Regions from separate parts of the Arthrobacter sp. 05T444 genome, predicted to be linked through region 3. Evidence: riboswitches for the same ligand, from Rfam matches in the RefSeq annotation. Region 3 holds a riboswitch; each other region holds the start of a gene.
The links. Region 3 has a riboswitch for thiamine pyrophosphate ahead of AC1DD3_RS14210 (ECF transporter S component). Riboswitches for the same ligand answer to the same signal wherever they lie in the genome.
Positions count from the first base shown of each region.

Region 1 (2,195 bases), on a different contig from region 3:
GCCGAGGGGTACGCGGCCCAGCAACGGGGCGTTGTCGGGGGTACCCGGCCGGGCCCTGGCGGTCGATTCCAGGAGCTCGAGTTCTGCCACGGCCGGCACCAGCACCTGGGCGTCGCGGAGGAGCTGGTAGACCCCGCCGGCGCTGGGGGCTGAATGCCCGTCCTCCCTCTGGGTGGCGCCGATAACCACCGTTCCGTCCTGCCGCGGAACAAGATAGACGGGTATTCCGCGGACAATGCCCCGGACCGTGGCCGTAAGCAGCGGCCGGAGGTGCGCGGGAACCCGGAGCCTGAGGATGTCGCCGTAGACCGGGCGCAGGGGCAGCTTCAGCCCGTCCGGCAGTCCATCCAGCGACGCCGCCGCGAGTCCGTTGGCCACCACGGTTTCGGCGGCACGCACAGTGCCGCCGCCCGCCAGCCGGACGCCGCAGACCCGTTCGCGCTGCCCGCCGTCCCACAGCAGGCCGGCAGCGTTTTCCCTGATCTCATAGCCGTTTTCTGCACCGGCAACGGCCGTCCGCGAACCGGGTTCGTGGCGGGCCAGCGCAGCTGCGATGCTTGCCACCAGCATCCGCGGATCAACCTGGTGGTCAGCCGGGATGTCCAGCGCACAGGAGATGCCCGGGCTGAGCAGCGGCTCCCGCGACCGGGCCTCACGGATGGTCAGCGGCGCGACAACCAGGCCGCACGCCTGCTGGACTTCCCGAAGGTCCGTCAGGGTGCGGCGGTCGGCGGGGTCCGCACCGACGGCGATGGTCGGCGTCGAAAGATAACCGGTCTCCCTGCCGGCTCCGCCATCGGCGAGCGCCGCGGCGAAATCGGGCCATCTGGCAGAGGATTCGAGCATCAGTTCCAGGAGTTCCTGCTCCTGGTAGTGCAGCTCGCTGACAGGGGCGAGCATTCCCGCAGCGGCCCAGCTGGCCCCCGTCCCCGGCGCATCGTCAATAAGCACCACTGAGCGTCCTGAACGCCTCGCCTCCCAGGCAATCCCGTGGCCGATCACGCCGCCGCCGATGACGGCAACGTCAGCGTGCAGCGGTTCCGCGGCAGAAGTGTTTGTGGCGGAAGTGCTCCCGCCGGATCCAAGCTGCATGGAAATCCTTCCCTACGCCGGTACTAACCGGATCAGGTCAAGCGGTCGGCTCTTACGCCCTCTCAGCCCTGCGGCGTTTGTGACAGCTGCAGCGGGCTCCCGCGGTACCTGCCCAGTTTAGAGGAACTAGGCTGGTTGCCATGACCGCGCATGATGTCCACACCACCGCCCGACTGTACCTTTGCACCGATGCCCGCAAGGAGCGCGGCGATTTCACCGATTTCGTTGATGCGGCCTTCGCCGGAGGGGTGGATATCATCCAGCTGAGGGACAAGACCATCGAGGCGGCCGAGGAACTCGAACTCTTGGAAGTTGTGCGCCAGGCAGCCCACAGGCATGGCCGGCTCTGGGCCGTCAATGACCGGGCAGACATTGCGTCGCTGTCCGGGGCCCCGGTGTTCCATATCGGCCAGAAGGACCTGCCGCTGCGCTCCGCACGGAAGCTGCTGCATGACGCCACGGTGATCGGGCTGTCCACGCACACCCCTGACCAGGTGGATGCCGCGATCGCCGCCTCCCCCGGGCGAAGCGGTCTGGACTATTTCTGCGTTGGCCCGGTGTGGGCCACCCCCACCAAACCCGGCCGGGCCGCCGTCGGGCTCGATCTTGTCCGCTATGCGGCGGAGGCCGTAAGGGCGGCGGACGAGGAAAGGGTCGGCGGCCTGCTGCTGCCCTGGTTCGCCATCGGCGGGATCGACCTCACCAACGTGGAGCAGGTCGCGGCAGCGGGCGCCGGCAGGATCGTCGTCGTCCGGGCTATCACCGAGGCGCCGGATCCGGAGGCCGCGGCAGCCGAACTGCTCGAGGCCCTGGATGCGGGAGCGGAGAACGCCGGAGTGAAGGGCGCAGGCGCGCCGGTGGCAGGCCTGAACTAGCCGCTCAGACCGAGCTGCACCATCCGCCGGGAATGGTTTTCGGCGAGCTCGGAGGTGAGGCTGCGCACCCGCTCCCGGGCCGCGGCGTCGTCAGCACCGCTGTCCGCTTCAGTGATCAGCTCGGTCAGGAAGGCGTGTTCATAGCCCACGCGCTGTGCCTGCGTGAGCGCCTCTCCCAGGAGCCGCCGTCCCCACAACGCCAGCCGTGAGGCGAGCCGGGGATCATCG
Region 1 is NZ_JBFTKK010000001.1:125,462-127,656, reverse strand. It holds gene thiO (glycine oxidase ThiO) at 1-1,092, opposite strand, end outside; TPP riboswitch at 1,085-1,205, opposite strand; gene thiE (thiamine phosphate synthase) at 1,233-1,967, shown strand; gene AC1DD3_RS00585 (ferritin-like fold-containing protein) at 1,964-2,195, opposite strand, start outside.
Region 1: another riboswitch for thiamine pyrophosphate. It lies ahead of thiO (glycine oxidase ThiO); the one in region 3 lies ahead of AC1DD3_RS14210 (ECF transporter S component).

Region 2 (2,195 bases), on a different contig from region 3:
GTCGTTGGCATCGGCGGTTGCGCCCGGCCGGAGGCCGTCGCCGAGCGAAAAGGAGACGTCGTATTTGGCGAAGATCTCGCACAGCTCGTCAAAGTGCGTGTAAAGGAAGTTCTCCTGGTGGTGTGCGAGGCACCAGCCGGCCATGATGGACCCGCCGCGGGACACGATGCCCGTGACGCGGTTGGCGGTCAGCGGGACGTAGCGCAGCAGCACTCCGGCGTGGATGGTCATGTAGTCCACACCCTGCTCGCACTGCTCAATCACGGTGTCCCGGAAGATCTCCCACGTCAGGGCATTGGCCTCACCGTTGACCTTCTCCAGCGCCTGGTAGATCGGAACGGTGCCGATAGGGACGGGGGAGTTGCGGATCAGCCATTCGCGGGTGGTGTGGATGTCATCGCCGGTGGACAGGTCCATCACGGTATCCGCGCCCCACTGGGTGGCCCACTGCAGCTTGTCCACTTCCTCTGCAATCGAACTGGTTACCGCCGAGTTGCCGATGTTGGCGTTGATCTTTACCAGGAACGCCTTGCCGATGATCATGGGTTCGGACTCGGGGTGGTTTATGTTGTTGGGGATGATGGCACGGCCTGCAGCCACCTCGCTGCGCACCAGTTCAACGTCGCAGTTCTCGCGGAGTGCCACGAAGCGCATTTCCGGGGTGAGGACGCCCTGCCGGGCATAGTGCATCTGGGTCACCGTCTTGCCCCCGACGGCGCGGCGGGGCACCGGCTGCGCTCCCTTCCACTCCGCGGAAGCTGCGCCGCGACGTACAGCCGACCTGCCGTCGTCGAGCAGGTTCCGCTGCCGGCCGCCGTACGGCTCCGTGTCCCCGCGTGCTTCGATCCATTCCGAGCGGAACGGGGCGAGGCCCACTACCGGGTCGCTGCCCGGACCCGCAGTCCGGTAGACCCGCAGCGGCTCGTTCTGCTCCCCGTTGGGAGACGGCTCCAGGGCGATTTCCGTGACCGGGACGCGCAGGCCTTCCCCCTCGATGTAAGCCAGTGAGTGCGACTTCAGCGACTGGGTGGTCTGCTGGCCAGCTTCGTTATGGGCCGCCTCGTTTTGGGCAGGGCTCAGCCGTGTTTTCTGGGTGTTCATTTACTGCTCACTTCCTTCGCCGGCATTACCCGGACAGGTTCAACGGTCGCAGGCTGCGCTAGCCCGATCTCAGCCCCTGCAGGGGCACCCGTGTGGTCGTAGACGAAGCTACCACAGGGCGGCAGGCGGGTGCCGCATCCGTGCCGGGTGTGACACACGCCGGGCCGGGCCGTACGGATTACGCTTGAGCCATGGCGCCCATCATCGAATTCAGCGGGACCGCGCTTACCGGCCCGGACCAGGAGCGGGCAGGCCTTTGGGCCGTGGACGGCCGGCTGACCTTCCGCCGCCCGGCAGTCGTCCCGGACGCAGTACTTGACGGCTGGGTGCTGCCCGGCTTCGTGGATGCCCACTGCCACATCGGGCTGGGGCCCGGAGGCGCCGTGGACGACGACACCGCCTATGCCCAGGCGATGACTGACCGCGACGCCGGCACGCTGCTCGTCCGGGACGCAGGCGCGGCCAGCGATACCCGCTGGCTCCAGCGCAGCCCGGAAGCGCCGAGGATCATCCGGGCCGGGCGGCACATCGCCCGGACAGGCCGCTATCTGAGGAATTTCGCCGTCGAAGTGGAGCCGGAGGGCCTTGTCGAGGCGGTCCGCAAGCAGGCGCGTTCCGGCGATGGCTGGGTCAAGCTGGTGGGGGACTGGATCGACCGCGACGCCGGCGACCTCGCGCCGTCGTTTCCCGCCTCGGCGGTACGGGACGCCGTCAGCGCCGCCCACGATGAGGGCGCCAGGGTCACTGCACACTGCTTCGCCGAAGACACGCTCGACGACGTGCTGGACGCCGGAATCGACTGCATCGAACATGCCACGGGACTTCTGCCGCGGCACATTCCCAGGCTGGTCGAGCAGCACGTGTCGATCGTTCCCACACTGATCAACATCGCGACGTTCCCGGATATCGCTGCCCAGGCCGAACCCAAGTTTCCGCGCTACGCGGCCCACATGCGGGCCCTGTGGGAAGGCCGGAATGAACGGATCTTGGAAGCGCACGAAGCCGGGGTGCAGGTTTTCGCTGGAACGGACGCGGGCAGCGTGATCCGGCACGGCCGGATAGCTGACGAGATCCTGGCCCTCCACGCCGCAGGC
Region 2 is NZ_JBFTKK010000001.1:460,173-462,367, forward strand. It holds gene thiC (phosphomethylpyrimidine synthase ThiC) at 1-1,101, opposite strand, end outside; TPP riboswitch at 1,096-1,203, opposite strand; gene AC1DD3_RS02085 (amidohydrolase family protein) at 1,293-2,195, shown strand, end outside.
Region 2: another riboswitch for thiamine pyrophosphate. It lies ahead of thiC (phosphomethylpyrimidine synthase ThiC); the one in region 3 lies ahead of AC1DD3_RS14210 (ECF transporter S component).

Region 3 (2,195 bases):
GTCCAGATTTCGTCGCGGGGCACGGAGAGGTTTTCGGCACCGAACGCTACGTCGTCGCCGAGGCGGGAGAGGACCACCTGCGTTTCGGGGTCCTGCTGCATGAGGCCGGCGCGGCCGCGCCGCGCGCGCGGCGGTTCGCCGGCAATCAGCAGGCTGCCGGTCTCGTCCGCGTCGTCGCTGTCGGCAAGGCCGCCGTCGCCGGCTGCGCTGTTTCCCGAGGTGCCGTCACCCAGAACCCCGGCGAGGGCGTGAAGCAGCGTGGACTTGCCGGCGCCGGAAGGTCCCAGCAACAGGACCCGCTCCCCCGGCCGGATGTCCAGGTCCAGCGCGTTGACGGCGGGCCTGGACCGTCCCGCGTGGCGCCAGCCCCAGCCGCGGGCGGTGACCGCGGCTGGGCGGACGCCGCCGTCGTAATGTGCGGGCATCAGGAGAAGACGGGCTCCGTGGCTGCCTTGCGGGACGCGAACGAGCTCAGCACGCCCGTCCTGGCCAGGCCGCGGGTAGCGATCCAGGACAGCACGCCGGCGATGACCGCGCCGGAAATGGCGCAGAACACGATATACGCGAGCTTGTCCCCAGCGGCGTACGCAATGTTCCAGCCCCACGGAGCGAAGGAGTCATTCAGGCCGCAGAACAGGCCCGCACCCGCGCCGGCCAGCAGCGAAGCGGGGAGGTTGAATTTCTTGTACATGAAGGCGGCGAACACGAGCTCCGCACCCAGGCCCTGCAGGATGCCCGAGATCAGCACCGTGGTGCCGTACTGGGAGCCCATGATCAGCTCGCCCGTGGCGGCGACGGCTTCGCAGAACAGTGCCGCACCCGGCTTGCGGACGATGAGCATGCCGAGCACCGCCGGAATCATCCAGCCGCCGGCGTAGAGGCCGGAGAGGGGCGGGTACACGGCGTTGACGGGGGCGGAGATTAGGTTGGCGCCCTGGGACCAGGCCCAGAAGATCACGCCGCCGGCGACCGCGATCAGTGCCGCCACCACGATGTCAGCCACGCGCCAGTTGTAGCCGGTCTTCTTGATTGTTGCAGTTGTCATGATGGTCCTCCTGAGGAACAGGAGGGGAAAGCGCTCCCCGGCTGCTGGCGGTTGGTTTGCCTGCTGCCGGACACTTTGAGAACTCGACTCCCTTGCGCCGGTACTAGCCGGATCAGGTTCGAGGGTCTGCGGCGGTCCGCACTCTCAGCGCCCATCCTCGGTTTCGCTGGCAGTTGCCAGTGATGCCCGACGGCGGCGCTCCCCTGTCGTAATAAATCTGCCCTTGTGGGCTGATCCAGTTTACACCGGGACGGCCGCGGAAGACCGGCGCCGCGGTCACAATCCGGGAGGTATCCGGGAAGTGCGCGGAGGCGCCAGAGGGCGGCGAACAGAGGCTGCCTGGGACGGGGCGGCGCGAGGACAGCGCGGAGTACATTGGGGCCATGACGCAACAGGATCACGGCAGCCAAGCCGCTTTTGACCCCGACTCCGCCGCCGAGCAGCCGGCGGGCGCTCTGGCAGCCCTGATCGCCAGCATCGAAGCGGAAATCACCGAGCTGCAGTTTCCCCGGTTCGGCAGGGACGACGCCCTCAACCTCGGCCTCCTGCTGGTTGAGCTCGGCAAGATCGGCAACCTGCCCATCGCCGTCGACATCACCAAGGGCGAACACGTGCTGTTCCATGTGGCACTGGAGGGTGCCACCCCGGACAACGAGCACTGGGTCAAGGCCAAGCAGCGGACCGCAGCACGCTACGAGGAACCGTCCCTGCTCGTGGGACTGCGCGGCCGACTCGGCGGGGGCCGCATCGAGGACAACGCCTGGTTTGACCAGTCCAGGTATGCCGCCCACGGCGGCTCATTCCCCATTTACGTGGAAGGCGTGGGTGCGGTAGCCACGGTGACGGTCTCAGGGTTGCCGCAGAAGGCCGACCACGATCTGGTGGTGCGGGCACTTCGGGAAATCCATGCGTCCATGCGGCTAGGCTAGGGGCAGTCTGTATTCACGTCGCAAGGAGTTTCGGAATGAGTTTTTTCATCAAGCTGCTTGGCACCGGCATTAGCCTGCTCGCCGGATTCGCCGGCACCAAGGCCGTGGACACCATCTGGGAAAAGACCACCGGCCGCAAGCCGCCCAAGGGCGGGAAGGACGACGTCCCCACGACGCTCCGCTCGGCCCTCACCTTTGCCCTCATTTCAGCTTCGGTGAGC
Region 3 is NZ_JBFTKK010000014.1:52,761-54,955, reverse strand. It holds gene AC1DD3_RS14215 (ABC transporter ATP-binding protein) at 1-425, opposite strand, end outside; gene AC1DD3_RS14210 (ECF transporter S component) at 425-1,045, opposite strand; TPP riboswitch at 1,117-1,260, opposite strand; gene AC1DD3_RS14205 (heme-degrading domain-containing protein) at 1,429-1,974, shown strand; gene AC1DD3_RS14200 (DUF4235 domain-containing protein) at 2,010-2,195, shown strand, end outside.